DNA from 3 places in the Pseudofrankia saprophytica genome. Region 1 is predicted to be linked to each of the others. Evidence: predicted binding sites of a transcription regulator. Region 1 holds the regulator's gene; each other region holds the start of a gene.
The links. The regulator LexA, encoded in region 1, represses DNA repair genes until DNA is damaged. The targets are predictions, from matches to a motif close to CGAACNNNNGTTCG.

Region 1 (10,306 bases):
TGCTGAACGGCTCGGCGGCACCGCTGCGCTTGCGCACCTGCAGCGAGGCCTCCTCCATGGTCGTGAACCGCCGCCCGCAGGACGGGCACGCCCGGCGGCGCCGGATGGCCGCGCCCTCATCGGCTTCCCGGCTGTCCACCACTCGGCTGTCGGGATGCCGGCAAAACGGACACCGCACGGCTCCTCCCTTCGTCAGACCCCTGTAGGAACAACCACGCACGCGAGAGAACGCGTCCACGCTTCGGCCCCGTCCCTGCTTCCCGAGGCATGGCTGACGCAGGGCATGGCGACCTGGCCGGGGAAGCTCCCACGAGCGCGACCGCGCACCGTCGGGACGGTCTCCACAGCTCCCACGGAACGCTGCCGTTCCGCGGCTAGCTATTCCGCAACTACAAGCTGTGGACTACTTACAGGTATGTAACTACAAGATGTTGTGCTGCCAGAGTAGCGCATACCCGGATCACCCGTGAGCATGCCCCCCGCGCGTGTCGGATCCCACCCGCCCAGACGGGGAGAAGCAGCAGGTTCGCGACGAACCGTCACATGCCGACAGCCCGACGCCCGCGCCGACCGGGTGGTCGGCGCGGGCGTCGGGCCAGGGAAGGACGCCGCCGGTCAGAAGGCGGCGAGCGCCCAGTGAACGGCGAGCCATGCGGCGCTGGTGGCGCCCCAGACAGCGAGGACAAGCAGGAGCCCGGCGACGGCCCGGCCGCGGCCGGTCAGCCTCAGCGCGGGCGCCGGCCGTCCCGCCCGCCGGCGGTCCAACCTCGCGCCGGCGACCGGGTGCTCGGCGGCGACAGCCCGCGCGAGCGGGCTGGGAACCGCCGGCGGGGCGGCGTTCGCCGACCGACGACGGCTCGGTACGGGCAGGGCGATCACATCGGCGCCGTCCGGCTGTCGCGGGGCCGGGCGCCCTGGGACCAGGGTGGCCCCACGCGGGTTCGTCACGCCAAACCTCCTAGCGGCCGGGCCATTACCCGGCACAGCTCGTCGAGCGAAGCTCAACCAACGTCGGGGGGTCCGGGGCGCGAGCCCTCGAAGAACCGTGGCGACCGGTCATCGAGGGAGACATCCCCGGCAGACATCTGGGGCCATCGGGAAGGTAGCCCAAGATCTACAACTGGCGACCACCGGCGGCAGTAGCCGGTAGCGGAAGTCAGGACGAGGACAGGGCCCGCTTCGAACTGATGGTCGATTCTTACATGCACAAGGCCGACAGAGCACGCAGACACGCTCGAACGCCTGTTTGAGATTCGCGCGCCACCGGGCTACGGTCGTCACACGATCGGGCGCAACCCGGCTCCCCTTATCCACAGGTGAGGCCGATGAGAAGCCGGCGGCCCGGTCCCGCACCATGACCTTGAGCGAGGGAGAACCTAGGCCATGACCACGCAGGGCAGGGGGCCGCGCAGGGCAGGACGCCCGTCGGCCAGCGGCGACGAGGAGAGCGACGGCACCGTACGCGCCTTCCCCGACGGCCCCGTCGACGACGACGGCCTGACTCCCCGTCAGCGCAAGGTGCTCGAGGTGATCCGTGACGCGGTCGAGCGGCGCGGCTACCCGCCGAGCGTGCGCGAGATCGGCGAGGCGGTGGGCCTGACCAGCACCAGCAGCGTCGCGCACCAGCTCAGGATGCTCGAGGACAAGGGCCTGCTGCGCCGCGACCCGAACCGGCCGCGGGCGATCGAGGTGGTCTCCCCCGAGGGTGGCCGGCCGGTCAGGCCGATCCCGAAGACCCGGCAGACGGCCGGCGCGGGCAGGGGCCGGGGCGGCGTGAGCCCGCTGCGGGTGCACACGCTCGGCCCGGCCGACGACGCGCTCGCCCGCGAGGCCGGCGAGCAGGACTCGCTGAAGGCGGCGACCGCCTACGTGCCGCTGGTCGGCCGGATCGCCGCCGGTGGGCCGATCCTCGCCGAGCAGGCGGTCGAGGACGTGCTGCCGCTGCCGCGTGAGATCGTCGGCGAGGGCACCCTGTTCCTGCTCCGGGTCGTCGGCGACTCGATGATCAACGCGGCGATCTGCGACGGCGACCTGGTGGCGGTCCGCCAGCAGCCGGTCGCCGAGAACGGCGAGATCGTCGCCGCCCTGATCGACGGGGAGGCGACCGTCAAGCGGCTGCGCCGCCGGGACGGCCACGCGTGGCTCCAGCCGGAGAACCCGGCCTTCCACGACATCCCCGGCGACGACGCCACCATCCTCGGCCGCGTCGTCGCCGTCATGCGCCGCGTCTGAGCACTCCGTGAGGCGCTGAGACTGAACTCGGCTAGCCGAACTCGGCTAGCCGAGTTCGGCCTTGCGGTGGATCGAGTAGTGGAGCACGAGGAACGGCAGGCCGAACACCCAGAACTCGTGTTCGGCTCGCAGCTCGCCGTCCTCGAGGTAGACGTCGAGCTGCTCGGCGAAGCCGTGGACCGCCGCGGCGGTCAGCTCCTTCGTCTCCGCGTCCACATAGGTCAGATAGTGCCCGGGCTGGTCCAGGTCGCCGCGGCTGGACAGCACCAGCCCGCCGCCGGCCCGCGCGGTCGGCGCGAGGGTGGCCGTGAAGCTGGCCTGTGGCAGCGGGAAGCCGACGCTGACGTAGCCGCGGCCGTCCCGGCGGTAGGTCGTGTAGATCCCCACGTAGATGGGTTCGTCGTTGTCGACGTACGACCTGATCCAGCCCCGGATGCTTACGGTGCCGTCGTCGGTGCCGCTGATCGTGTCGATCCGGCTGCGAACCCCACGCTGCGCCTCTCGCTGGTTCATGGGCACGTTCGCCTGCCCCAGCGGGCGCGCGAGCACGGTGCGGTAGAGCAGGTAGCCGGGCCGCACCCACAACCGCCATCGCGGAACGATGTCGAGGGTGAACCGGGTGGTGTGCTCGTAGAACTCCCGCACCAGCGGGGCGACGGTCGCGGGATCGAACTCGGGGCCGGCCAGCTCGTCCAGCGAGGCGACGATCCCGACGTCGGGGGCGGCGGCCTGGTAGTCGCCGCCGAGCACCTCGGCCAGGTCGCGCACGTAGCCCGTCCCGACATAGCGGGTCCGCGCCACCAGCGGGACCACGAACGGCAGATCCGCGGGGCTGACCCGTTCGGCGAGCATCATCACCTGCGGGTCCCGGAAGATCGCCGCCGACACGGTCCGGAAGGCGAGCACGGTGGCCGCGCCGACGATCGCGGCAGGGACGTCGCCCCAGAGCAGCCGGCACCCGTAGCCGATGGCGAGCCCCACCAGCGGGCCAAGCACCACCTTCTGCGGACGGAGCCCCAGCGCGCCGGCCAGCGCGCCGGCGACCAGGCCCACGACCACCGGCCCGGCCCCGGTCACCGCCGCCAGCGCCCACGCCAGGGGCGCCGCCATCGCGGTGCTCATCACGATGCGCGACCACAACGCGGGGATCTGGCCGGGACGCTGCCGCGCCCGCGCGACCGCCTCCGACACCGTCGTCAGCAGGCCACCGACGACGGCCGCCGCGATCATGGGGAGCGCACCCCACCGAGTGGCGAGGGACAGCCCGGCGACCGCGCCGATGACAGCGGCCAGCCCGAGCGAACCGGGCTTGTCCGCCTTGCCCGATTCCTCCACGGCCACGCCACGAACCTACCGACAGGCGCCGTGGCGGTGATGCGCCCTAGGCGTCGACGCTCTGGCGGAAGGCGTCCAGGTCGGCGGCCAGGCCCGCGGAGACGCGAGCGCGCAGCTCGGTGCCCGTCGCGGTGTGCGCCTGGTCGAGAACCTCACCGGACTCGTGGATCCGGGCGACGAGATCCCCGCGGTTGTACGGGACGAGGACGTCGACCTCGACCTGCGGGTGCGGCACCCGGGCGGCCAGGGCCTCCACCAGCTCCTCCAGGCCGGCACCCGTCCGCGCCGACACGCACACCGCGTCGGGAGCGATCCGCTTGATGCCCGCGACCGTCGTCTTGTCGGCGATGTCGGTCTTGTTCACCACGATGAGCTCGGGCACGTCGCCGGCGTCGATGTCGTTCAGCACCTCGCGCACGGCCGAGAGCTGCCCGATCGGGTCCGGATGCGAGCCGTCGACCACATGGATGATCAGATCCGCGTCCGCGACCTCTTCGAGCGTGGAGCGGAACGCCTCGACGATCTGGTGGGGCAGGTGGCGGACGAAGCCGACCGTGTCGGTGAGCGTGAACACCCGGCCGTCGGGCAGCGTCGCGCGGCGCACCGTCGGGTCCAGCGTGGCGAACAGCGCGTTTTCCACGAGCACGCCCGCGCCGGTCAGCCGGTTGAGCAGCGACGACTTGCCGGCGTTGGTGTAACCGGCGATCGCCACCGAAGGCACCGCGCCGCGCCGACGCGCCGACCGCTTGGTCTCGCGGACGGTCTCCATCTCGCGCAGCTCACGCCGCAGCCGGGAGATCCGGGCGCGCAGCCGGCGCCGGTCCGTCTCGATCTTCGTCTCACCGGGGCCGCGGGTACCGATCGGGGCGCGGCCACCGGACGCGGCCTGCCGGGACATCGACTCACCCCAGCCTCGCAGCCGCGGCAGCATGTACTGCAGCTGCGCGAGCTCGACCTGCGCCTTGCCCTCCTTGGACGTGGCGTGCTGGGCGAAGATGTCCAGGATGAGCGCCGTCCGGTCGATGACCTTGACCTTGACGACCTCCTCCAGCTGGCGTAGCTGGCCCGGAGTGAGCTCACCGTCGCAGATCACCGTGTCGGCCCCGGCCGCGCGGACGACCTCGGCCAGCTCCTTGGCCTTGCCGGAACCGACGTAGGTCGCGGTGTCCGGCTTGTCCCGGCGCTGGACGAGCGCGTCGAGCACCACCGAGCCGGCGGTCTCCGCCAGCTGGGCCAGCTCGGCCATCGAGGTCTTGGCATCCTCGATCGAGCGGGTGGTCCACACACCGATCAGGACCACCTGCTCCAGGCGCAGCTGGCGGTACTCGACCTCGGTGACGTCGGCGAGCTCGGTGGTGAGCCCCGGCATCCGGCGAAGCGCGTCGCGCTCCTCGACCGCCAGCTCGTCGCCGGCGTCATCGTAGAAACCGAGACCCGGCAGCGTGATCGCGCCACCGGCGTCGGCGGCGGTGTCCGCCGGTCCGACGGTGTCGGCGGGTTCAGCGGCGCCGGAGTCGGCCGTCAGCACCCTGGCGACCGCCTCGGAAATGTTCCCGTCGCCCCGCGTTGCGCCGCCGTCCGCATCGATCCCGCTCACGGAATCAATGGGAGAGCTGGGCTCGCGGGTCGGGCTGGTCACTGCGGATTCAGCGGGAAGACTCATACCGTCCGTTCCAACACGACCGGCCCGCACTCGATTCCGCGCGGTGGCCGGTCGGGCCTAGTTGTCCGGGATGTGCGTCCAGGATCGGTGGCACACGATCCACGTCTTCACCCCGCTGGCGCGGGCCACGCATTCACCCCGCTGACGCGGGAACCGCCACGCCTTCGGTGACGGTAGCGTGCCACGCCCGGCGTGCTCCCGCGACGGGATTTCCGCGCAGGACCACGGCCCGGCGCGCCGGCACGGCCGTGTCCGAAGCCGCGCGGCCGCGGCCGGCGGCCTAGACGAGCCCCGCGGCCACGGCGGACCGGCTGTCCCCCGCGGCGGCGGCCAGCCAGTCCTGGCGCAGCAGGCCGTCGCTGACCAGCACGGCCGGGCCGCGCAGCCGGACCTGGTCGTCGTCCCACAGCACGGTCAGCAGGCCGCCCGGCACCGCCACCGGCACCGCCACCCCCGGTCCCAGGCCCGCCCGGGTGGCGCTGGCCACCGCGACGGCGCAGGCTCCGGTCCCACAGGACAGCGTCTCCCCGACGCCCCGCTCGTACACCCGCATCGCCACGGCGTCCGGCGCGCCGACGACGATCTCGACGTTCACGCCGTCCGGGAACACCTCCGACGGCACGTCCGGCGGCCTGGTCAGGTCGAGCGCGGCGAGGCCCGCCGGGCTCAGGTCGTCGGCGAAGCAGACCGCGTGCGGGTTGCCCATCGACACCGGGGTGGCCCGCCAGGTCCGCCCGGCGAGCGTCACGGTCGCCGCGCCCGCGGAGCCGACCAACCCAGGCCCCATCTCGACCGTCACCGCACCCTCGGCGGGCACGTCCGCGACCCGCACACCCGCCCGGGTCAGGACCGGGATCAGGCCGGGCGGCTCGTAGCCGGCGTCGACGAGATACCGGCCGAAGACCCGCAGCCCGTTGCCGCACATCTCGGCGAGCGACCCGTCCGCATTGCGGTAGTCCATGAACCAGCGGGCCGCCTCGGCCGGCGTCCCGGCCTGGGAGGCCCACGCCGCGGACCGCGCGGAGGCCCACGGGTCGGCCGCGGCCAGCACCACCCGCAACACCCCGTCGGCGCCGACACCGGTCCGCCGGTCACACAGCGCCCGCACCAGCTCCGGCGTCAGGTCGAGGTCACCGTCCGGATCCGGCACGATCACGAAGTCGTTACCCGTCCCATGCCCCTTCACGAACCGCACCCCAGAAGCGTACGGCGGTGGCGGGCCGGGCCGCGGGCCCGGCGTCGTCAGGCGGTGGGCTGCATGTCGTAGGGAGCGGCGGGGCCGGGGGTGCCAGGGGAAGGGGGGTGGCGGGTGTGGGTGGGGCGGCCGCGGCCCAGGGCGAGGAGGCGGGCGTCGTCGACGGGCAGGGGCGGGCAGAAGACCGGGCCGGCGGCGCGGTCGCAGCCGAGGCTGGCGACGCGGCCGGCGAACCGGGCGGTGTCGACGCCGTCGACGAGCACGACGGCGTGGCGGCGGTGCGCGAGCGCGACCATCGAGGCGAAGACCGCCTCGCCCTCGAGGTCACGCAGGGTGGCTCGCAGGAACCGGTCGTCCACGCGGACCAGGTCGAGCGGCAGCAGGTCGAGCGTGGCCGGCGAGCCGATCCAGCTGCCGAACGCCCGGACCGCGACCGCGACGCCGCTGGTGCGCAGCCCGGCGAGCAGGCGCGGCAGCGACGGCGCCGCCCGGCCCAGGGTCTCCTCGGTGAACGCGAGCCCGACGGCGCCCGGGGGCAGGGCACCCCGGTCGCGGACGAGTGCGGTCACCTCGGCGGCGAACGTCGGCCGGGCGAGCTGACGGGAGCCGACGTGCAGCCACAGCCTGGGCGGGCGGATGTGGGTGCCGGCCGCCATCCGGTGCCAGGTGCGGCACTCGGTGATGGCGGCCCGTAGCGCCCACAGGTCGAGCTGGTCGGCGAGGCCCGCGAACCGGGCGATGGCGCGGACGTCTCCGGTGTCGAGCAGGCCCCGGTCGGGGTGAGCCCACTGGAGGCGAGCCGTCATGCCGGGGACGGATCCGGTGCGCAGATCCACCTCTGGTTCGAAGGAGAACCTGAGGGTGCCGTCATCGAAGGCGGCATACAAGGCATGTATGAGCGCTAGGTCGAGCTCGGTCACGCAGGCCTCTCCCGGACGCCGGGATGGACCAGCCATGCCTCCGCTGGCGCACCACAGCGAGGGAACGGTCGGTCGTACGTCAGGCCGACGGGCGCACCACTGTCACGAGGCTTCACCCGGAGGCCCTGCCAATATCAGAGCGAGCCCACCAGGCGGCGGACGGTGCCGACATCGGGCTGGCCAAGCCAGAATATCCGTGGATCACGCTTGAACCATGACCTTTGGCGACGCGCGAAGCGGCGCGTCGCGGTCACCGTCGCGGACTGGGCGTCCTCGGACGAAGCGAACTCGCCGTAGATCCAGCCGAGCACCTGGGCATAGCCGAGTGCCCGCGACGCCGTCCGGCCGGTCGAGAGCCCAACCTTGTCCAGCTCGCGGACCTCGTCGAGGAACCCGGCCGCCCACATCCGGTCGACCCGCAGCGCGATCCGCGCGTCGAGATCCTCCCGGTCGACGCCGATCATGACCACGTCATAGCGCGACCGGTGTTCGGGCAACGTGGCGGTGAATCCGCCGGTCAGGGCGACGACCTCGAGCGCCCGCACGATCCGCCGGCCGTTGGTCGGCAGGATCGCCGCCGCCGCCTCGGGAGCGGCGGCGGCGAGCTCGGCGTGCAGCGCCGCCGGGCCGTCCTCGGCGAGCCGTTGCTCGAGCCTCGCCCGCACCACGGGGTCGGTGCCGGGGAACTCCAGCTCATCGAGCACGGCCCGCACGTACAGGCCCGATCCGCCGACCAGGACCGGCACCCGCCCCTCGGCCAGCAGGCGGTCGACGACGAGGCGGGCGTCCCGCTGGTAGCTGGCGACGTCGGCCGTCCTGGTCACGTCCCAGACGTCGAGGAGATGATGCGGGATCCCCCGCCGCTCGGCCGGCGGAACCTTGGCCGTGCCTATGTCCATCCCGCGGTAGAGCTGCATCGAGTCCGCATTGATGATCTCGGCGACGCCGTCGCCCAGCGAGGCGGCGAAGTCGATCGCCAGATCGCTCTTGCCGGCCGCGGTGGGCCCGACGATCGCGACGACCCGGCCGCCGCGCCCCCGATCATCCTGTCGCACAGGTTCAAGCCTGCCACGCGCACCGCTCCGCGAGCCCGCCGGCCGAGATCGGCGCCCTGGCTCGCCTCAGCGGCGCGCGGGCCGGCTGAGCTCGGCCGACCGTTCAGCTGACCTCGGCGGTGGCCTCGCAGGCGGGGAGCGTCTCCGTGGACGATCCGGCGACGGCGTCGCGGACGAAGCCGACGAGGACGTCCGCCGTGCCGGCGGGGTTCTGGGCCGCGGGCGAGTGCAGCGCGTCGGGAATGACGGCGTAGCGGGCACCGAGGCGGGTCGCCATGTCGGCCTGCATGGCCGGCGGCCAGGCGTCGTCGCCGACGCCGTGGGTGACCAGGAGGGGAATGGCGTGCGCCGCGGCGGCGGCGGCCGCGTCCGCGACCCGGTCGGGCTCGGCGAGCAGCGCCTCCCCCATGGCCAGCATCCCCCGCTCGGAACTGGCGAAGAAGCGCTGGCGCAGGAACTCGGCCTCCGCCGGCGGCCGGACGGTGGTGTCGATGGCGCGCACACCTTCCCAGACCCCGGCGCGCCCAGCCTGTCGATACAGGGCGAACATCGCGTGCAGCGCCAGCCCGCGCGGCCCCACGATCGCCGCCGGGCCGGATCCGAGCAGCACGACGGAGGCGATCGCCGCCGGATGGGCGATCAGCGCGGCCCTGGCCACCAGCCCGCCGAAGGAGTGCCCGACGAGGTGCACCCGCGTACCCAGCTGGGCGGCGGCGAGGGCCACGTCGGCGGCGAGGGCGTCGATGGCGAACTGGCTGTCCGGCTCGTCCGCGTCGGCGACGGACTCGTACTGCCCCCGCAGGTCGACCGCGACGGCCCGCAGACCAGCGGCGGCCAGCAGCGGCAGGACGGGGGCGAAGTCCTCCTTGCTGCCGGTGTAGCCCGGCAGCATGACGACGGTGGGGAGGTCGTCCTGGCCGGCGGCGAGCGCCGCCAGACCGGCCACCGTCGTGCGCCGCGGTGGGCCCGGCTGCGCAGCGGACGCCGTCACGCGGCACCTCCCCGTTCCCACACGCACACGAAGTAGCCGACGCCGTAGGGGGCGTCGGCGTAGAGCGGGTCCGCGGTCCACCCCGCGGCACCGGCGGCGCGCACGGCGCCGGCAAGCACCTGCCAGGAAGCCCGACCGGCGACCAGCAGGTCCGCGGCGAGTCCGGGCTCCAGGCCGAGCAGGGCGGTGAGGTCCACGTCCGCGAGCGCCCGCCCGACGATCTCGTCGTACGGTTGCGCCCGCTCGTCGAGCGACCCCGGGGCCTTCGCCGTCCGCCGCGCGCTCCCGTCACCCATCACCAGCAGGGCGACCCGCTCCCCCGCCGCCGCGGCGGCCGCCACCAGCCCGCCGCCGAGCGCCGCGGCCTCGGCCGGTTCGGCCTTCGGGGACACGCCGAGCCCGCGGCGCGCCGCCTCCCAGCCGGTCTCGGCGAGCAGCCAGGCACCGACCGCCAGCGACAACGGCAGCCGGCGACCGTCCGTGCCCACGTCTGTGCCGGCGTTCACGGACCCCGCGGCGGCCCGCCCGGCGCCGGCCGGCGGCCCGAGGGGGACGCGGAAGTCGACGCCGAAGCCGCGGAAGTCGCCGACCGCGTCCGGACCGTAGGGCCGGGAACCGGTCGCGAGCGCCTCCGGGTCGTCGCCGACGGCGAGGACGACGTCGGGGTTCGCCGCGCGCAGCCGGCGGACGGCGGCGAGCGCCGGTTCCCGCGCGGCCACCGGCTCACCGGCGCCGACCTGGGGTACGAGCAGGGGTGGATGCGGGCAGACCGCCGCGGCGACGAGCGTCACCTGGCCGCCGCGGAGGGTGCGCCCAGGCTGGGCATGCCGAGGCTGACCGACGGGCGGGCCGGCGCCGCGCGGTTGGCCTCCCACAGGTCCCCGGCGCGGGTGCGGCGGGCGGTGAGCAGCGCGC
Region 2 (10,306 bases), on a different contig from region 1:
AGCACCATCCGCCCGATCGGGTCGGCCGAGAGCGTGCAGTAGCGCAGCAGGTCGTCGAACGTGTCGTACCGGGTGACCCGCTGGTCCATGCGGTTGGCCTCGACCAGCCGCAGGAACGGCTCGGCGGGCAGGTCGCAGGACCGGACGGTGCCGGCGAGCCGCTGGTGGACGGGCAGGCTCGGCTCGCCGGTCCAGATCAGCTCCAGGTCGGCGCCGAGCCGATCCAGCAGGGCGAGCCGGTCGCCGGGCGCCTCGTCACCGATGTCGTCGACGAGCCGGGCGAACCCGTACAGCGCCTTGAAGTGGTCGCGGATGCCGGCCGGCAGCACCATGGGCGACACCGGGAAGTTCTCCCCGTAGGCGGCGCGCAGCACCTCGTCGGTCGTCGCGGCCAGGTCGGTGACCCCGGCCGGCTCGGCCCGCCGTGGCCGGCCGCCCTGGGCCGGTTGCGCGGCCCCCGGGCGCGCGGCGTCGCCGGTCTCCTCGGCGGACCGCGCCAGCGGGTCGCCGGGGGAGCCACTACCGCCCTGTGACCGGATGTCGGTGGTGGTCATGCGCCTCTCCTTCGGGGGCGATCTGCGCACGCGGCGCTGGCGAAGCTGGTCGGGCTCGGGACCACACTGGCCGCTGAAGACGCGATCAGGCTGTCGGTTCGCATCTGGAGCGGCGTTCTCCTGGAGTCTCGTGGCTCGCGGCGGCCAGACCGCTCAGCTCGGGCTGCTGTGCTCGGCCGCTCGGCTCGCGCTCCGCTGCCTGAGCTTCCATGCCGGGGCTTGGAACTCGGGCTTCGGGCTCGAGGTCGGCCGGTGTTCGCTATCCGAACACGTTGGCCAGCCGTCGGTAGATCGGTGGCGCGAAACCGTGCACTCGCGCCGCCAGGGACATCCACCCTGGCACCCAGACCTCGGCATCACCGCGCGCGGAGGCCGCCAGCATCCGGTCAGCGACCAGGCCAGGGGGCAGTGGCTTGGGCCAGCGACGCACGTAGGGAGCGCCTCTGCGGCGGAAGAAGGGCGTGTCCACCGCACCTGGTAAGGCCAGCGTCACCGTGATGCCGCGCCCAGCGACCTCGGAGCGCAGCGCGTCCGCGAAGCCGACCAGCGCCGCCTTGCTCGCCGAGTACGCGACCTCTCCGCGCACCCCGAGCGCGCCGGCGACGCTGCCGACCAGCAGGATGCGGCCCTCGCCGCGTGCCAGCATCGCGGGCAGCACGGCCCGGACCAGCATCATCGGCGACAGCACGTTGACGGCGACCAGGTTGCGCAGGGCGGTCGACGACATCGCCTCGAACGGCCCGGCCGCGCCCACGCCGGCCGAGCAGATCAGCAGGTCCACGTCACCGAGGATCTCGGTCGCGCGGGACGCGACGGCGTTCTCCGACCCGACGACGGCCAGGTCGGTGGCGAACCGGTGCCCACCGGTGGCGGCTGCCACCTCGTCGAGGGCGACACCGTTACGCCCGACCAGCAGCATCCTGGTGTCCTGGTCGGCGAGCCGCAGGGCGGTGACCCGGCCGATTCCACTGGACGCACCCGTGACGAGCGCGGTGCGTGGCGGCCAGGGCGCGGACGTGGCCGCCCGGGCCCTGCTGATCACCGGCCGGGAAGCCCGGTCCTGGACAGCGGGACGGGAGCGGGTGCTCACGCCTCACACACCTCCGGTCGCGTCAGCTGCCGCGGCCGGCACGGCGCCGGCCATGGCAGGGGTGGTCACCCCCGGAGGGGCGGACATCATGTGCCAGACCACCGGGAACCTGCCAAATGACAGCGAACACGATGAACCAGCCCAGCGTGCCGGTCCGGACCCGTCGGGTAGCAGACTAGATGAGCATGCGGAGGCGGCTTCATATCCTCCACATCCCAACTGCCCAGCAACGTCCCGACAGCCATCAACCGAGCTGTACGCGCCTGGTCCTCCGGCGGCATGGTTGTGCGCCCGCGTTGATGCCGAGCCCGCCAAGGGCAGCCCCATCATTTCACCGCCCCCCGGCGATCCCGTCCATGGTCAGATGGATGACATCACGTACCCAGCCCCGTCGGCGCGACCGATACTCGTCACACCGAAGGGTACGGAACGATTACCCAGAGCGCATCTTGCCGGCGCCCGGCCAACTATTCATTCGATTTACGTCTGTGAATCAGGTTGGAATGACACACCGGCGACATGCGGTAGACATGATGGGGACATCTGGCGGAACACGGCCGTGACGCCGTTGTGACACGCGTTGCCCACCAGTTGCGACATTGCCTGCCGCCAGCCGGGCCGTCACACTCGACCGATGGTCACCAGGCCACCTGCGCGAACGATCGCGAAGGCGCTCGCGGACACCTTCACGGTCGGCACATAGAGACCTTTCGCGCCGCGGAGCGGACACGACTCTATGTCACCGCCCAGGCACGGAACCATCTCCCACACAGACTCAACCCTACCGTCTCGGACAAACATGATCTAAAGGGGTGTCCGTGCGCGGTCAATGTGGATCGTCCACGATCTCCGACAGCCGGACCGACGATCACACCCAAGATCCGTCCAGACACGGAGACGCCTGACAGTCCAGCGAAAGCCGACGCGTCGCTGGGCGCGGGGCCGGGGCGGCGCGGGACGTGGGCGGGCGCGTCGCTGGGACGCGGGTAGGACGCATCGCGTGGACGCGGGTAGGACGCATCGCGTGGACGTAGGCAGGACGCTGGGCCGGGACGCGAGGCCGGGTGCGGGCAGGGGGCGGGGCCGGGGCGGCGCCTGCCACGCCTACCGCGGACCGTGGCCGGGTGGGTCACCCGGACCGCCGAGACCCGCCCGGACCGCCCCTGTCGCGCCGGCGCCGGGTGGGCCCGCGGGATGCCCGCCACCACCCAGCGCGGCCAGCGCGGCGTCCACGATCACGGACCGTACGTCGTCCGCGATGATCGAATGCGGCGGCCAGCCCACCGACGCCTCGAGCGCGTCCTCGGTCTGGAGCCCGGGCGTCCCGGGCATCGCTAAAGCCCCTGGCATCGTTGAAGCCCCTGGCACCCCGGCGCCGCGGGCGGCTCCCGTGCCGGCCACCCCCCCGGCGGTGGCGCGCAGCCGGCTGAAGGCGGCGCCCAGAATGCCGCTCTGCACAGCGCCGAGCGCGCAGCGCGCGCGCAGCAACGCGGTAGGGGTCGGGTTCGGTCCGGCCAAGGCACGGACAACTTCTTCGGAACAGGAGAAGACGTCCTCTTCACCGATCTTGCGATGAAGCACCGACGGATCGTTGACGAACGCGCAGAGAACACTGCCCGGACCGGCGAGCAGGCCAGCCATCAGCTCGATGATCGTCTCAGGTTGTGGCGGAGACGCTCCCCTGATCAGTTCCACGATTCGGGTGAGTTCCGTCACGAAGGGATCGAGTAGAGCATCGAGAATCGTCTCTTTAGACGGGAAGTGGTAGTACAGCGCGGCTTTGGTGAGTCCGAGGCGTTCGGCGATGTCCCGCACGGAGGTACCGGCGTAGCCACGCTCACCGAACAGGGAGACGGCGGCGTCGAGAATCCTGCCTCGGGTGTCGGTCGCTCGCCCGCTGGCGACGTCGGGCGGCCGGTCCGCGGGGCTGGTAGGCGCGGCCCGGTCCATCGAGGCGGCCCGGTCTGCCGAGGCAGGCCGATCCGTGGGGGCGGTGCGGTCCGTCGGGTCAGCCCGGTCCGTAGGGGCGGTGCGGCCGGTCAGCACCGGCCGGAGAGCGCTCCGGACCCCCTGGATCGGCTCCCTGACCTCCCCGACCTTCCCGATCGGCTCCGCCGATCGGGCGGGAACCCCGGAACCAGCAGGAACTCCGGACGGCGAAGCTCCGCACGCCCGGAGGCCTTCACCAGACACAGGTCCGCCCTCCCGTGTGTGGGTTGCCCGAGACGCGCTGGCACACGCGCCTCGGCGCCTCCCCGCCTGCTCGAAATAGTGATGTTAGCCTCCCGGCGACCTACCGAACGACCGGTAAGCTACTGCGTAACCGACCGATCGGTAAGGTCCCGCCAAGCGGGCCCGCGCACTGGTGAACTCGCTCAGGACGCACATGGGCGATTACCCAGCGGCATCCACAGCGATACCTGTCGATTCGAGGAGAACCGTGGCAGCGCTCGCCCGCTGGTGCTTCCGGCACCGCTGGATCGTCCTGATCGCCTGGCTCGTGGCCTTCATCGGTCTCGGCGGCGCCGCGCGCGCCGTCGGCGACGACTACAAGGACGCCTTCTCCCTGCCAGGCACCGACTCCCAGGCCGCCTATGACCTGCTGGCCAGCGAGTTCCCGGCGGCATCCGGCGAGACCGCGTCGATCGTGCTGCACGCGCGGTCGGGCACGCTCACCGACCCGGCGCTGCGTACGCCCGCGACGTCGATGCTCGCCTCCCTGGCGAAACTGCCGCACGTCGCCAGCGTCACCAGTCCTTACGACCCCAAGGGCGCGTCACAGCTCAGCGCCGACGGCCGAACGGCCTTCGCGACCCTCACGGTCGATGGCCAGGTCACGGACCTGACCGCCGCGGACATCAAGAAGATCGTCGACACGGCGCGTGGCGCCGACGAGGGCTCGTTGCAGGTGGAGGCGACCGGCAACATCGTCTCGGTCGCCGAACAGCCCGGACAGAGCTACAGCGAGCTGGTCGGCGTCGTCGCCGCGGCGATCATTCTGTTCCTCGCGTTCGGCTCACTCCTGGCGATGACGCTGCCGTTGATCACGGCGCTGGTCGCGCTCGGTATCGCCAGCAGCATCATCCCGCTGCTGTCGCATGTCTCGACCTTCTCGGAGGTCAGCCTGACGCTGACCACGCTGATCGGGCTCGGGGTCGGCATCGACTACGCACTGTTCATCGTCAACCGGCACCGGATCGCGCTGCGGGCGGGTAAGAGCCCCGAGGAGGCCGCGATCAACGCGGTCAACACCTCAGGCCGCGCGGTCCTGTTCGCCGGAGTGACGGTGTGCATCGCCCTGCTCGGCATGTTCGCCCTCGGCGTCACCTTCCTGTACGGCGTGGCGATCGCCGCAGCCCTCGGCGTGGCCTTCACCATGGCGACCTCGGTCACGTTGCTGCCCGCGCTGCTCGGCTTCTACGGGCAGAAGGTGCTCAGCCGCAGGGAACGGCGCCGGATCGCCGAGCACGGCCCGGAGCCGGAGCGGCCGAGCGGCTTCTGGTGGCGCTGGTCGAAGATCGTCGAGGCGAAGCCGAGGAGGCTCGCCGTCCTCGCCGCCGCGCTGATCGTCGTGATCGCGATCCCGTTCTTCTCGCTGCGCCTCGGCTCGTCCGACCAGGGCAACGGCGCGGACACGAAGACCTCCAAGCGTGGCTACGACCTGCTCGCCGAGGGCTTCGGTCCCGGTTTCAACGGCCCGTTCCTGATCGCGGCGCGCACCGGAAGCGAGGCCGACAAGACGACGGTGGCGCGGCTCGTCGACACCCTGGCTGACACTCCTGGCGTCGCGTCCGTCAGCGAGCCGCAGTACAGCCCCACCGGGAGCGCCGCGACGATCACCCTGTTCCCGACGACCAGCCCGCAGGCCGCCGAGACGTCGAAGCTTCTCGACCGGCTGCGCGACGACGTCGTACCGAAGGTCGTCGCCGGTTCGGACACCCAGGTCTACATCGGCGGCTCCACGGCGACCGGCGACGACTTCTCCACCGTTCTGCAGAGCAAGCTGCCGCTGTTCATCGGGATCGTCGTGATACTCGCGTTCCTGCTGCTGGTGGCGGTGTTCCGCAGCCTGCTGATCCCGCTGACCGCCTCGGTGATGAACCTGTTCGCGGTCGGCGCCGCGTTCGGCGTGATCGTCTCGATCTTCCAGTGGGGCTGGTTCGGAAGCCTGATCGGGATCAGCGGAGGCCCGGTCGAGGCGTTCATCCCGGTGATCCTGTTCGCAGTGCTGTTCGGCCTGTCCATGGACTACGAGGTGTTCCTGGTCAGCCGCATGCACGAGGAGTGGAGCGCACGGCGCGACAACCGGCTCGCCGTCTCCCTCGGCCAGGCCGAGACCGGCCGCGTCATCTCCGCCGCCGGCGCGATCATGACCCTGGTGTTCGCGTCCTTCGTCCTCGGCGACGAGCGCGTCCTGAAGCTGTTCGGCCTGGGCCTGGCGATGGCGGTCCTCATCGACGCCTTCGTGATCCGCACCGTGCTGGTCCCCGCCCTGATGCACATCTTCGGCAAGGCCAACTGGTGGCTGCCCCGCGCCCTCGACCGGCGACTCCCCCACCTGTCCGTCGAGCCCACCGCCGACGAGCTGGAAGGAATCGTGCCGGAAGCGGCCACGGCTCAGGCCAACAACTCCACGATCCCCGGCCAGTCGACGGGCCCGCGAGCCTCCTTCGACAAGTCCTCTGGCCGGCACTGACCCGTCGCCACTGGTAACCGCCGCCGTCAACCGGCCGCCGGCGTCGAGGTCGACACCGGCACCGGCACCGGCGACCAGCGACCAGCGACCAGCGACGATCATCGGCGCAACTACTACCGGCCCGACGACCACCGACACCGCCTGCCCCAGCACGGTCTGGGGCAGGCGGTGCCCTTTTCTGACGGAGTCGGCCCTACCTGACGGGGCGGTACTCGGTGATCAGGTGGTACTCGGTGATCGGGCGGTAACCGGCGATCAGGTGGTGCTCACAGAGGTGGGCAGGGCGATCGAAGTGGTCGGTCGAGCGGGCGCGAGGCGAAACAGGTCGGAGGTTTCCGCGACGTGACGGCCCCCCAAGAGGCGTCCCGGTGCGCGACGCCGTCATGGCCAGTTGGCCAGCCTGCCGCCCACCTGGCATTCGCCTGCCACTCACCCTGCCACCGGCGGACCATCATGATCGTCTGGACAGGACGTCAGAAGGGGCAAGGCTCATGGGCCGGGGTGTGGCGCCTCGGGCTCATCAACTCGGGATCGGGTTCGGCGCCGACCATGGCTGCGGCTTGGATTGTGACTGTGGACCCAGTGTCCCGGTCCTCGCCCGAGGGGACACCCTCGCCGTCGTTGGTGTTGGTGTCGTTGCGATAGGCGCGGGCGTCGGGACTGGTCCAGACGAACACTCCCGGTCGGGGCTGGTCGAGCTTCCACCCGCCTTCGCCCTTGAGTCGGTGATGATGGCGGCACGCGGCGCCGAGGTTGTCGAAGGCGGTGCGGCCGCCGTGAGCCCAGGGCACGGTGTGATCAAGGTCGGCGCTCACCGCGGGAACCGCACAGCCCGGGAACGTGCAGCGCTGATCGCGATACCGAATGAGCCGAGCCAGGTCCGGGGCCGGAACCCGGCGATGCCCAAGGTCCAGGACAGTGCCGGTAACCGGGTCGGTGAGCACGCGGCGCCAGCGGGCATCCGCAGCCAGCGCCCGCCCGACACCGGCCGGGATCGGCCCATAACCGACCAACTCCGCCGGATCATCATCCAGACCCGCCAGCGTGCCGACCGAAGCGATCACCTGGATCTCGGTCGTCACATACTCACGCCGGTTACCCAGCAGCAACGCCGCGAGCACGTCAGCACGAACAGCCGCGACGGGCCGACCATCACCGCCGGCGCGGGCGCTCCTCGCGAGCCGATCGATCCGATCACAGATCGCCCGGACGTCCTCGGCCGCCAGCGTCGCCGACAGCCGCGCCATCCCGTCCTCCAACGGCTCCACCGTCACGTCCCGCTCCGCGTGCGCCTCCCGCCACCGCCGCCCCGCCCCCGCCGGGTCAAGCCGCAACATGAGCCGCCGCGCCTTACGCCGCCACAACGCCGGCGAGCCAAGTCTCCGCCCCGCGAGCATCCGCGCCTCAGCCACAGCACGCCGCTCCTCGGTCAGGTACTCGGTCACCTCGAACAGCGCGAGCAACCGCCGCCAGTCCAACTCCCCCACCACCAGCGCATCCACCGCGGCGGGCAGCTTCTCGACCAGATCCCACGCCCGCGCGAGCCGGTTGGAGACAGCCCGGGGCGACTCCGCCAACTCCGGAGCGACCCGATCCGCCAGAAACTCCGAATAAGGATCACCCGGCTCATCGACGTCGTTGACCGTCGGAGCCGACGGATGCAACTGCGCCAACCGGACCTGCGCCCGCACCGTCAACCCCGCCAACCGCGCCGCCTGCCGCCCCATCAACAACACGACCAGCTCGAGCGCCTCCTCCTTCGAACAGGTCGCCAACTCCGCCAACGTCTCGTCGAACACCGCGTCGACGGCAGCGAACCGCGCCACCAGCTTCGTGACGGCCCCGCCGCTCACCTGGTCGTCCCGAGCGGCCACCCCTCGACCGCCGGAGTCGACACCACCCAGGGCGGCCGCCGAACCGGCCGCCGCGACCGGGCCACCGGCCACGACCGAGTCGCCGGATGTGTCCAGACAAGCCGGCGCCCGGGCACCGGAACGAGACCGCCCAGCATCAGCCACATCGGGCGGCGCGGCCTGGGACGACGGGACAGTGTCGTCCTGAATCTGGTCACCATACGTATCGAACACGGGTTCGACGATAAACCGAGGTGCCGATTTCGTCAAACATGGCCGAGAACAACGACCGCCATCAGGAAATTGCAGAGGACAACAGCGGGAGGATCTCGGATCAATGCAATTTAGAGACAGCTCGACTCTAGAAGAATGTGATCAAAATAGCAGGTCAGCACATACAGAAAGCCCGGCAGCCGGCAGAAAGAACACCCAAGTCGGCTTTATCTCGCCGGCGCTCCATAGCCCACCGCTACACCTGCAACGCGACCCGACCGGACCATGGGCCGGCGATCCCGGGTGTCCGCGGGTCATACGGGAACGCTGATCACCAGCGAGGCCTGCAACCACGGGCAGGAACCAACGGCTGCTAGCGGAATCAGCCGGCGCCGCGGTTCAGGTGCCGGTGACGTAACCGTCGGCGATGGTCAGGGCCTCGTCGAGGATCGCCAAGCCCTCACGAAGCTCGTCCACCGTGATCGTGCACGGTGGGACGACATGGACGCGGTTGAAGTGGGTGAACGGCCAGAGGCCGCGTTCCTTGCAGGCCGCGGCGATGGCGCCCATGGGGGCGGCGTCGGGGCCGGCGGCGTTGAACGGGACGAGCGGTTCCCGGGTCTCCCGGTCGCGGACGAGCTCTATAGCCCAGAAGACGCCGAGACCCCGGACCTCGCCGATGCTCGGATGGTTCGCGGCGAGTTTCGCGAGCTCCGGGCCGATGATGTCCGTTCCGAGCGTCCGGGCGTGCTCGAGGATGTCTTCCTCCTCGAACGCCCGGATCGAGCCGACGGCGGCGGCGCAGGCCAGCGGGTGGCCGGAGTAGGTGAGGCCGCCGGGGTAGGAACGGGTCGCGAACGCGTCGGCGACGCGCGGACCCATGATCACACCGCCCAGCGGGATATAGCCGGAGTTGACACCCTTGGCGAAACAGATCAGGTCGGGGACGACGCCCCAGTGGTCGACGGCGAACCATTCACCGCAACGGCCGAAGCCGGACATGACCTCGTCGAGAATCAGCAAGATGCCGTGCTGGTCGCACAGCTCGCGCACGCCGGCCAGATAGCCGTCCGGCGGGACGAGGATGCCGTTGGTGCCGACGACCGTCTCCAGCAGCACGGCGGCGATCGTCGACGGGCCTTCCATGGCGATCACGTCCGCGAGGTGCGCGAGGGCGCGTTCGCCTTCCTGCTCGACGCTCTCGGCGTAGAACGGCGACCGGTACGGGTAGGGGCCGAAGAAGTGGACGACGCCGGGGATGCCCGGCTCGCTGGCCCAGCGGCGTGGTTCGCCGGTCAGCACGATCGAACCGCCGGTGGCGCCATGGTAGGACCGGTAGGTCGTCAGGATCTTGTGCCGGCCGGTCACGAGGCGGGCCATGCGGACGGCGTTCTCGGTCGCCTCGGCGCCGCCGTTGGTGAAGAAGACCTTGTCAAGGTCGCCGGGCGCATGCGACGCGATGAGCCGGGCCGCCTCGGAGCGGGCCTCGTTCGCGTGGAACGGGGCGATGGTCGTCAGTTTCTGGGCCTGCTCGACGATGGCCGCGATGACCTTGGGGTGTTGGTGGCCGATGTTGGCGTTCACCAGCTGGGAGGAGAAGTCCAGGTAACGCTTGCCGGACTCGTCCCAGAACGAACTGCCCTCGGCGCGGTTGACCACCAGTGGGGTGAGGGCCGCCTGTGCCGACCACGAGTGAAAGACGTGCTTGCGGTCGTCCTCATACGTCTTGCTGTTCGTCCCCATGGAACCCGCTGCCTCCTCGCCGCCAGGGCTTGTCACTACGCTGCCGCGCTGCTGCGCCGCCGTGTCGCCCGCGCCGCCGGGCAAGCCCGGCCGGCCGTGCCGCCGTGCCTCCGCGCGCCGCCGTCCGTGCCGCCACGCGCCGCCGTGCCGCCCGCGC
Region 3 (10,306 bases), on a different contig from region 1:
TCGAGGCCGGCGTCAAGCCGGCGGATCTCGCCGGTGTCGTCGTCGGGCTGGGACCGGGCCCGTTCACCAGCCTGCGGGTCGGGATCGTCACCGCCGCCACGTTCGCGGCAGCCCTGGGCCTTCCCTGCCACGGCGTCTGCTCGCTCGACGGCCTCGGCGCGGCGACCGGCGGGCGAACCGGCGTGGTCACCGACGCGCGTCGCCGGGAGGTGTTCTGGGCGGCCTACGCCGACGGCGCGCGGATCGCCGGCCCGGCGGTCGACAGGCCGGTGCGAGCCGCCGAGCTGCTGCGCGCCGACGGAGTGGGCGACGCCACCGGGCCGGGGCTCGCGCTCTACCCGGACGCGTTCGCGGACTTCACCGCGGCTCGGGGCGGCGCCGGTGCCGGCGCCGCGGTGCCCGAATACCCGGATCCCGCGGTTCTCGCCGTCCTCGCGGCACCCGACCTGCTCGCCGGCCGTGCCCCCGGGCCGCTGACCCCGATCTACCTGCGGCGGCCGGACGTGGCCGAGCCGGGCCCGGCCAAGGCGGTGACGGGATGACCGCCGGCGGCGGGCCGCCTCCAGGCCCGCCCGCCGTCGAGCTCACCCCGCTTCGCTGGTGGCACCTGGCAGAGGTCGCCGAGCTCGAGAAGGACGTCTTCGACCTCGACCCGTGGACACCGGAGATGTTCTGGTCCGAGCTCGCTCAGGGAGCGAGCCGGTACTACGTCGCCGCCCTGGTTGGCGGTCGTATCGCCGGCTACGCCGGGCTCGCGATCACCGACGACGAGGCGTTTGTCCAGACCGTCGGCGTGCAGCCGGGCCACCGGGGGCGTGGGCTGGGCGCCCGGCTGATGGTCGCGCTGCTGCGCGAGGCGCGCCGGCGGGGGGCGCGCAGCTGCGGGCTGGAGGTACGTACCGAGAACCTGAGCGCCCGCGCCCTCTACGCCCGGCTCGGTTTCGTCGACATCGGCATACGCCGTGGCTACTACCAGCCGTCCGGCGGCGACGCCTACGTCATGCGCGCCCGCCCCATCGACACCCCCGGTTATGGTGCCCGGCTCGACGCGGCCTGGGCCGCGCTGGTCCAGAAGGACGGCGAGGCCGCCGCGGACGTGGTGAGAGCGGGCGCCACCCCGACCAGCAACCCCGTGGCCAGCAACCCCGTGGAAGGAACGACATGAGCCGGCCGACCCTGACCGGGACGATCCCGGGTACCCGGGCCCCGGGAACGCCGGTCTCGGGAGCACCGGGGCCGCTGGTCCTCGGGATCGAGACGTCCTGCGACGAGACCGGCGTCGGGCTGGTGCGCGACGGCGTGCTGCTCGCCGACGCGCTCGCCTCCTCGGTCGACGAGCACGCCCGCTACGGCGGCGTCATCCCGGAGATAGCCGCCAGGGCGCACCTGGAGGCGATGGTGCCGACGATCGAGCGCGCCCTCGCGTCAGCGGGCGCGAAGGCGTCCGACATCGACGCCGTCGCCGTCACCGCCGGCCCCGGGCTCGCCGGGGCGCTGCTGGTCGGCGTGGCGGCCGCCAAGGCGTACGCGCTCGCTCTCGGCGTGCCGTTCTACGGCATCCACCACCTCGCCGCGCACGTCGCCGTCGACACCCTGGAGCACGGCCCACTGCCGTCGCCGTCGGTCGCGCTGCTGGTGTCCGGCGGCCACTCGTCGCTGCTGCTGGTCGAGGACCTCGCGAGCGCGCCGGTGGTCTCGCTCGGCGCGACCGTCGACGACGCGGCCGGCGAGGCCTACGACAAGGTCGCCCGACTGCTCGGGATGCCCTTCCCCGGTGGGCCCCCGATCGACCGGGCGGCCCGCGACGGGTCGGCGACGATCCCGTTCCCGCGCGGCAAGGCCGGCGACGGGACCTTCGACTTCTCGTTCAGCGGGCTGAAGACGGCCGTCGCCCGCTGGGTGGAGGCGCGCCGCCGCGCGGGCGAGCCGGTCCCGGTCGCCGACGTGGCCGCGTCGTTCCAGGAGGCCGTCGTCGACGTGCTGACGGCGAAGGCGGTCGCGGCGGCGAGGAAGCACGGCGTCGAGACGTTGGTCATCGGCGGCGGCGTGGCCGCGAACAGCCGGCTGCGCGCGCTCGCCGCCGAGCGCTGCGCGGCGGCCGGCATCACGCTGCGTGTGCCGCGGCCCGGCCTGTGTACCGACAACGGCGCCATGGTCGCCGCTCTCGGCTCGCTGAAGGCGGCCGCCGGCGTCGCGCCGTCCTCGCTGGACCTGCCCGCGTCGTCAACTCTCGCGCTCTGAGCCTGAGCCTGCGGCTGACTGGCTGTGCTCGTGGCGGCCTGGGAGCGGCCAGCGCAGGAGTGGGCGGCGGACCGGGTGGGCGCGGGCGATGAGGGCGCGGATCCGCTCGTTGACCGCGTCGGGCCGCTCCAGCGGCAGCGCGTGCCCCGCGCCCTCCTCGACGGCGAGCTCGGCCTCGGGCAGGGCTTCGGCGAGCGTGCGGCTGTGCGGCAGCGGGGTCATCAGGTCGTGGTCGCCCACCATGAGCAGTGTCGGGACGTGGCGCAGCACGGCCGCGGCGGCCAGCTTGTCATGCGAGAGCAGGGTCGGCAGGAATGATCCGATCACCGAGATCGGGGTGCCGGCGATCTCGCCCTCCAGGAACTCGACCACGGACGGCGGGACGTCGGTGGTGCCGAAGCCGACCCGTCGGGTGATCGAGTACGCGAGGTCGCTGCCGCGCAGCCGGGCCCGCTCGAACAGGGACGGGGTGTGCCGCATGCCGACGGCGAGCCCGGGCAGCACCCGCCGGACCGCCGCCGTCACCCCGGCCGGGAGACCGAACGTCACCCGGGCGAGATCGCCGGCGCTGGTCGACAACAGCGCCACCGCGATCACCCGGTCGTCGAAGAACTCCGGGTGGCGCTCGGCCAGGCCGAGGATCGTCATCCCGCCCATCGAGTGGCCGATCAGCACTACCGGCCCGGTCGGCACCGTCGCCGCGAGCACGGCGTACAGGTCGTCGGCGAGCTGGTCGATCGTGCAGCGCGACACCTCCGACGGCCCGGAGCGGCCGTGGGCCCGCTGGTCGTAGAACACCATCGGACCGAGGTCCGCCAGCGCCCGCTGCTGGAAGCACCACGAGTCGGCGGTGTTGCAGAACCCGTGGACGAACACGAATGTCGGGCCGTCCGGCGCCGAACGGCGCCGACGCGCCCGTCGTGTCCAGGCCGCAGTGTGGTGCGAGCCGTCGCCGTCGCCGTCACCGTCACCGTTGCCGTCGCCGTTGGCCCTCGCCCCCGGGTCCTCGTGGCCGGCGGTGGCCGAGGAGTCGGCGCTGGCCGCCTGCCGGGCGTTGCTCGCGGCGGCGACGTCGTCCAGGCCGCTCACGACGACGTGCAGCGGGACGCCGTCGGTCGCGATCACGGTCGTGGCCCGGCCGGCGAGGGGGCCCGGCCGGTGCTCGACGGGAACGTCCGGCAGGGCCCTCGCGCGCCGGACCGCGTGCCGCTCGGCGATCAGGCCGGCGGCGATCACCGCGCCGGCCAGGCCCAGACCGCCGCCCGTCCGCCGGACGGTCTTCGACCCTGCCACGGTGCCCATCAGGTCGACGGCACCCGTCGCCGCGCCCCGCGCGAGACCGCCGACCCCCGTCGCCGCGCCCGCCACCCGCCCACCTCGCCGCTCGTCGACCCACATGGTTATCGACCGGTCGTGACCGGCCCGCACCCGATGATGCACCGGTGAGTACCCCGCTATCCGCCCACCGAGGCATCAACCGGGCCATCGGGCCGAATTCCTACCCGGCGGCGCTCCTGAGGACACGCGCGATCGCGGCGGGAAGCGCCACGGGGAGATCCGCGGCCGACAGCGGGTGGGGGGCGAGCTGACCGGCCACGCCGTGCAGGTAGGCGGCGACGCTGGCGGCGTCGAGAGCGCCGAGACCGGTGGCGAGCAGGGAGCCCGCCAGGCCGGTGAGGACGTCGCCCGTGCCGGCGCTGCCCAGCCAGGGTGTGCCGGTGGTGTTCACCCGAGTGGCACCGTCCGGCCCGACGATGAGCGTCCGGTTGCCCTTGAGCAGCACGGTCGCGCCCAGGGCCGCGGCCGCGCGGCGGACCGTGCCGAGCCGGTCGTCGGCCAGCTCACGCCGGGTCCCGGCGGCATCCCAGCCGAGCGCGGTCGCGGTGAGCCGGGCGAACTCGCCCTCGTGCGGCGTCAGCACCACCGGCCCGGCGCGCCGGGCCAGGACGTCCCGCCCGGTGGACCGGGCGGCGCCGCCCCCGCCGCCCCCGGTGAAGCCCGCGGTGAAGCCGACGCCGACGCCCGCGCCGGCCCGGGCGGGGAAGCCGGCGGCGAACGCGTCGGCGAACGGGTCGAGGGCGCCGGCGTCGAGCAGCAGCGGCACGTCGGTGGCGACGAGGGCATCCAGCAGACGGCGCGCGGCCGCGTCGGGCACGACCCCCGGGCCGAACGCCCAGGCCTGGACCCGACCGGCCGCGAGCATCGCGTCGGCGTCACCCGGCTCGATGACGGTCACCACCGTCTCCGGGTGCGCGCCGCGCACATGCTCGGCCGCCCGCGCCTCGGCGACGACCCGCAGGTAGCCGGCGCCGCCGCGCAGCGCCCCGCCGGTCGCGAGCACGGCCGCTCCGGGGTACCGGTCGCTGCCGCCGACGAGGCCCAGCACGCCGCGCGTGTACTTCGAGTCCGCCGGCCCCGGTGCGGGCAGCAGGGCGGCGACGTCCGCGTCGTCGAGCGCGACCAGGTCGGGGGCGGGCAGGCCCAGGCCGATGTCGACGAGCGCCAGCTCCCCGGCGTGCGCGGCACCGTCGCCGAGCAGCAGGCCGCGCTTGTACGTCCCGAACGTCACGGTCAGGGCCGCCCGGATGGCGGTGCCCGGCGCGGCCCCGGTGTCGGCGTCGACCCCGCTCGGCACGTCGACGGCGATCGTCCGCTCGGGCGGCGTGAGCTCGGCGAGCCGGGCGTGCGCCGCCCGCAGGCCGCCCCGCCCGCCGATCCCCAGCAGCCCGTCGAGGACGAGGTCGGCCCTCGCCAGCAGCGCGGCGACCGTGGCGTCCGGCAGCGCCTCGGAGCCGTCCTCGGTCGGCTCGGCTGGGACCTCGCCCGGCGCGGCGACGGGGTGCAACCGGCCGCCGGCGGCGAGCAGCGCCGCCGTACCTTCCAGGTGGGTCCGGCCAGGGGCCAGCGCGTCCACCCGGGCGCCGCGGGCGGCGAGGCGCGCACCAGTCCACAGCGCGTCCCCGCCGTTGTCCCCGCCGCCCGCGAGCACCACGACGCGGCTTCCGTACACCCGCCGGCCGAGGCGGCGCACGGCGTGGCTGAGCAGCCCGTGCACCGCCCGCTGCATGAGCGCCCCCGGCGGCAGGCCTTCCAGCAACGGAGCCTCGGCGGCGCGCACCTGCGCCACGGTATGAGCAGCACGCATGCCGCCCATCCTGCCCCGCGTCGGCGCCCTTCAGGCGCCCGTCACCACGTACTGCCCAGGAGCGCCTCGGCCACCAGGCGCAGCCCCGCCAGGTCGCCGGGCGCCGCCGGCGCGCGAGCCGGATCGCCGTCGTCGCTCGCGGGGGCGCACACGCTGGCGCGGACGATCCGGTTGCCGGCCCGGGCGACCAGCAGGCCAGGGAAACTGGCCGCTTCGTCGCCGAGGCCCCCGACCGCCGCGAGGCCAACGGGCGGGCGGTTGGACAGGAAGCCACATTGATCCACGGTGGCGGTCGAAAATGAAAATGCCTGCTTCCACGCGGCGAACTCGGTACGTGCCGCCGTTTCGTCCGCCATCGTGGCGCCCACGAGGATGACGGCGCCCAGATCCGTGGACGCGGACGGGAGCCGCCACGAGCAGATCGCCGTCTCCCGCGTGCCAGGGGTGTCCGTGTTCTGGTTCGCCCCGGCGCTGAACCGGGCGGTGCTCCGTGCCGTCACGCCCACCGAGTCCAGCGCCGCGATGACCTCGGAGGTGGACGCGAGCGGGCACACGGGAGTGGCCGGATAGGGCATGGCCGGTTCGGTCCGCCGGTCCAGCTGCCATCGTCCGGTGACGTAGCGGACGGGGAGACCGGTCTGGTCCGCCGTCGTCGTCTCGAAGGACGGCTGGTCGGGATTGTCGGCCGCGGTGCCGGGGCGCGCGCCGTCCGGGCCGACGGTGACCACCTCGCGCTCATCGCCGGCCAGCAGCTCGACCTCGACCCGCCAGCGGCAGTCACAGGTCGACGTCGTCGTGGTGACCGGGAACGACGCGGTCGTGCCGGGCGCGATCGGCAGAGCCTGCTCTCCTGACGTGGCGACGACCGGGTCCTGGGTGGTGGCCAGGCGGTAGTCCAGGCTCAAACTCACCTCGGCCGCCTCGCATTGTTGGCGGACTTCCGTCGGTGATCCCGGCATATCGGCGCGCTGGGGCGGCCCGGCGCCCAGGTGCGGGGTGACCTGGGGAGATCGCCCGTCCACCCCTTGGAAGACAATTCGGCCGTGGACTCCTCTCCGGCGGTGGACCGGCTGGTCGACGCGGTGCGCGCGGCCCTGGCCGCGGCGGCCGACCCGGTGAAGGCGCCGGGGATGCAGGCCTACATGAAGTCCTCGATGCCCTACCTCGGCGTCCCGAAGCCGCCGAGGGAGCTGGCGCTGCGGCCCGTCTTCGCCGCGCACCGGCTGGAGACGATGACGGACTGGCGGACGGCGGCGCTGCGGCTCTGGCGCGACGCGGGCTTCCGCGAGGAGCGCTATGCCGCGATCACGCTCACCGGTCACCGGCCCTACCAGGTGTACTGGACCCCGGCGGCGCTGCCCGTCTACCAGGAGATGATCGTCACTGGTGCCTGGTGGGACTACGTCGACGAGCTCGCCTCGCGCCGCATCGGCCCGCTGCTGGCCGCGAGCCCCGAGGCGCTGCGACCGGTGATGCTGCGCTGGAGCCGCGACCCCGACCGCTGGCTGCGCCGCACGTCGATCATCTGCCAGCTCGGCGCGAAGAAGAACACGGACCTGGACCTGCTCTACGCCTGCATCGAGGCGAACCTCGACGATCCGGACTTCTTCCTCCGCAAGGCCATCGGCTGGGCGCTGCGGCAGTATGCCTGGACGGACCCCGACGAGGTCCGCCGCTACGTCGCGACGCGGGTTGATCGACTCTCCCCGCTCTCCAAGCGGGAGGCTCTGCGTAATGTCGGCGCTTAGCCACGCAATGGTGAGCCGTTGTTACCTGACGGCTCCGAAGCTACGTAGGGTCGACAGATGGCGTCGCCTACATCGCGCCCAGCGGTGCTGAGCGCCCCGAGGTCGCCGCGTGGCGCCCTAGTTCAGTCAGAAGCCGTTGGGGTCCCCGTGGATTCGATCCGCCCCGGCGGATCGAATCCACGGGGCTATGCCTAGTTGGCCAGCGACCGACCCCCGACTTCCGCGGCGGCCAGGGCGGACGGCCTCTCGAACGTACGATCGAGGAATCATGAGCACCCTTTTCGACGACATGGTCCCTGGCGCGGGTGCCCCTGGCGCGGGTGGCTCCAATGCGGGTGCCCCGGCGGGCGATGCGGCCTACGAGCCGTACGACCCGTACGACATGTTCGCGCCCGGAGTGCTGGCCGCTGCCCCGGTCACCCCGCCCGGCGCCGAGGGCCGCCGGCCGGCACCGCGACTGGACCCGGACGCGCTGCTGGCCGAGCTGAATCCGCAGCAGCGCGCCGCCGTGGTGCACGAGGGCGCTCCGCTGCTGATCGTCGCCGGCGCCGGCTCCGGCAAGACCAGGGTGCTCGCTCACCGGATCGCCTACCTGCTCGCCGCCCGCCAGGTGCACCCCGGCGAGATCCTCGCGATCACCTTCACCAACAAGGCCGCGAACGAGATGAAGGAGCGGGTCGGCGCGCTCGTCGGCGGCCGGGTGCGGGCCATGTGGGTCAGTACCTTCCACTCGGCCTGCGTGCGGATCCTGCGCAGCGAGTCGAAGCGGCTCGGGTTCGGCTCCTCGTTCTCGATCTACGACGCCGCCGACGCGCAGCGGCTGATCACCCTGGTCTGCCGCGATCTGGATCTCGACTCCAAGCGCCACCCGGCCCGGGGGCTCGCCGCCCAGATCAGCACGCTCAAGAACGAGCTGATCGACCACGAGACCGCGCAGGCCAAGGCGGCCAGTCACCCCGAGCGAACGGTCGCCGAGGTGTACGCCCTCTACCAGCGCCGGCTGCGCGAGGCCAACGCGCTGGACTTCGACGATCTGATCATGACGACGGTGAACCTGCTGCAGGCGTTTCCCGACGTCGCGGAGCACTACCACCGCCGGTTCCGCCACGTGCTCGTCGACGAGTACCAGGACACCAACCACGCCCAGTACACGCTCATCCGCGAACTCGTCGGCGGCTCGGTCTCGACGGCGGGGCGGGCGGCCGACGAGGGCATGCCGGGGCAGGCCGAGCTCTGCGTCGTCGGCGACGCCGACCAGTCGATCTACGCGTTCCGCGGCGCGGACATCCGCAACATCGTCGAGTTCGAGCAGGACTTCCCGGCCGCGAAGGTCGTCCTGCTGGAGCAGAACTACCGCTCGACCCAGACCATCCTGTCCGCGGCCAACGCCGTCATCGCCCGCAACAGCCAGCGCAAGCCGAAGCGGCTGTGGTCGGACGCCGGCGACGGTGAGAAGATCGTCGGCTTCGTCGCCGACAACGAGCACGACGAGGCCGCGTTCGTCGCCGAGGAGGTCGACAAGCTCACCGACGACGGCCACGCCCGCCCGGCCGACGTCGCCGTCTTCTACCGGACCAACGCGCAGAGCCGGGTCTTCGAGGAGATCTTCATCCGCGTCGGCCTGCCCTACCGGGTCGTCGGCGGCGTGCGCTTCTACGAGCGCAAGGAGATCCGCGATCTGCTCGCCTACCTGCGGGTGCTGGCGAACCCGTCGGACACGGTCAACCTGCGCCGCATCCTCAACGTGCCCCGGCGCGGGATCGGCGACCGGGCGGAGGCGATGCTCGGCGCGTTCGCCGAACGGGAGCGCATCCCGTTCGCCGAGGCGCTCGGCCGGGTCGGCGAGGTACCGGGGCTGGCGACCCGCTCCGCCAAGGCCATCCGCGAGTTCGCCGCCCTGCTCGACGAGCTGCGCGAGACCGCCGACGGTGACCTGGTCGGGACGGCCGAGGCCATCCTCGACCGGACTGGCTACCTCGCCGAGCTGGTCGCCGAGGACACCGTCGAGGCCCAGGGCCGGGTGGAGAACCTCCAGGAGATGGTCGAGGTCGTCCGGGAGTACGTCCAGCGGTTCCCCGAGGGCACGCTCGCCGGCTTCCTCGAGCAGGTCTCGCTCGTCGCCGACGCCGACCAGATACCTTCCGACGACGGCTCGGACGGCGTCGTCACGCTGATGACGCTGCACAGCGCCAAGGGCCTGGAGTTTCCGGTGGTCTTCCTCACCGGGCTCGAGGACGGCATCTTCCCGCACCTGCGCACGCTCGGCGACCCGACACAGATGGAAGAGGAACGCCGGCTCGCGTACGTCGGGATCACCCGCGCCCGCCAGCGCCTGTACCTGACGCGCTCGCTGGTCCGCAGCGCCTGGGGCCAGCCCGCCTACAACCCGCCGTCGCGCTTCCTCACCGAGGTGCCCGAGTCCCTGCTGGACTGGCGCCGCCTCGCCCCCGCCCCGGCGAGCCCCAGCGGCGGGTTCGGCGGTGGCTTCGGCGCGGGCGGTGGCTTCGGGGGTGGTGGCTTCGGTGGCGGGGGCCGCGGCGCGGGCGGGGCCGGCGCCGCGAGCGGTTCCCCGTCCGGGCAGGCCCGTTCCCGCCCGGCCAGCCGCCCGATCATCCAGCTCTCGGCCGGCGACCGGGTCACCCACGACGTGTTCGGCCTCGGCGTCGTCATCGCCACCAGCGGCGTCGCCGAGTCCTCCCAGGCCAAGGTCGACTTCGGCGAGGGCACCGGCACGAAGGACCTCCTCCTGCGCTACGCCCCCCTCACCAAGCTCTGAGGCTCTTCGGCCACCGAGGTCAGCTACCAAAAGCCCGGCCGCGGCGCCGTCTCAGCGGGCGCGGGCGGCCGGGATGGTGGCCGCGGTGGCCAGGGTGGTGACACGCTCGGCGGTGGCGAGATCGAGGTTGCCGCCGGAGAGGACCACCGCGGTCTGGCCCTGGGCGAGGTCCGGGTGGCGCAGCAGCGCGGCCACGCCCGCCGCGCCGGCCGGTTCGACGACGTGCCCACCGGTGCGGCGCAGCAGCACCATCGCCTCCCAGAACGCGTCCTCGTCGACGGTCACGACGTCGTCGAGCAGGGACGCGGCGAGCGCGAGCGTGAGCCGGCCGGGGGTGCGCACCGCCATCCCGTCGGCCACGGTGTCGGCGGCGAGCGACAGCGGCCGACCCGCGTG

Region 2: the regulator LexA is predicted to act here: its motif matches at 8,421-8,434, upstream of FRCN3DRAFT_RS0200100 (HNH endonuclease signature motif containing protein).
Region 3: the regulator LexA is predicted to act here: its motif matches at 7,382-7,395, upstream of pcrA (DNA helicase PcrA).

Annotation. Positions count from the first base shown of each region.
Region 1 is NZ_KI912267.1:34,033-44,338, forward strand. Features, by position in the region: gene nrdR (transcriptional regulator NrdR) at 1-178, opposite strand, end outside; gene FRCN3DRAFT_RS0234710 (hypothetical protein) at 616-948, opposite strand; gene lexA (transcriptional repressor LexA) at 1,384-2,232, shown strand; gene FRCN3DRAFT_RS0234720 (hypothetical protein) at 2,278-3,573, opposite strand; gene hflX (GTPase HflX) at 3,614-5,230, opposite strand; gene dapF (diaminopimelate epimerase) at 5,511-6,425, opposite strand; gene FRCN3DRAFT_RS0234735 (EAL domain-containing protein) at 6,473-7,345, opposite strand; gene miaA (tRNA (adenosine(37)-N6)-dimethylallyltransferase MiaA) at 7,480-8,400, opposite strand; gene FRCN3DRAFT_RS0234745 (alpha/beta fold hydrolase) at 8,504-9,391, opposite strand; gene FRCN3DRAFT_RS0234750 (class III extradiol dioxygenase subunit B-like domain-containing protein) at 9,388-10,182, opposite strand; gene miaB (tRNA (N6-isopentenyl adenosine(37)-C2)-methylthiotransferase MiaB) at 10,179-10,306, opposite strand, start outside.
Region 2 is NZ_KI912266.1:19,340-29,645, forward strand. Features, by position in the region: gene hpnC (squalene synthase HpnC) at 1-554, opposite strand, end outside; gene FRCN3DRAFT_RS0200085 (SDR family NAD(P)-dependent oxidoreductase) at 814-1,644, opposite strand; gene FRCN3DRAFT_RS49040 (TetR/AcrR family transcriptional regulator) at 2,749-3,594, opposite strand; gene FRCN3DRAFT_RS0200095 (MMPL family transporter) at 4,085-6,340, shown strand; gene FRCN3DRAFT_RS0200100 (HNH endonuclease signature motif containing protein) at 6,814-8,193, opposite strand; gene FRCN3DRAFT_RS0200105 (aspartate aminotransferase family protein) at 8,806-10,149, opposite strand.
Region 3 is NZ_KI912266.1:350,383-360,688, reverse strand. Features, by position in the region: gene tsaB (tRNA (adenosine(37)-N6)-threonylcarbamoyltransferase complex dimerization subunit type 1 TsaB) at 1-542, shown strand, start outside; gene rimI (ribosomal protein S18-alanine N-acetyltransferase) at 539-1,165, shown strand; gene tsaD (tRNA (adenosine(37)-N6)-threonylcarbamoyltransferase complex transferase subunit TsaD) at 1,162-2,241, shown strand; gene FRCN3DRAFT_RS0201460 (alpha/beta fold hydrolase) at 2,224-3,609, opposite strand; gene FRCN3DRAFT_RS0201455 (NAD(P)H-hydrate dehydratase) at 3,740-5,386, opposite strand; gene FRCN3DRAFT_RS0201450 (hypothetical protein) at 5,428-6,297, opposite strand; gene FRCN3DRAFT_RS0201445 (DNA alkylation repair protein) at 6,430-7,134, shown strand; gene pcrA (DNA helicase PcrA) at 7,403-9,910, shown strand; gene FRCN3DRAFT_RS0201435 (threonine ammonia-lyase) at 9,962-10,306, opposite strand, start outside.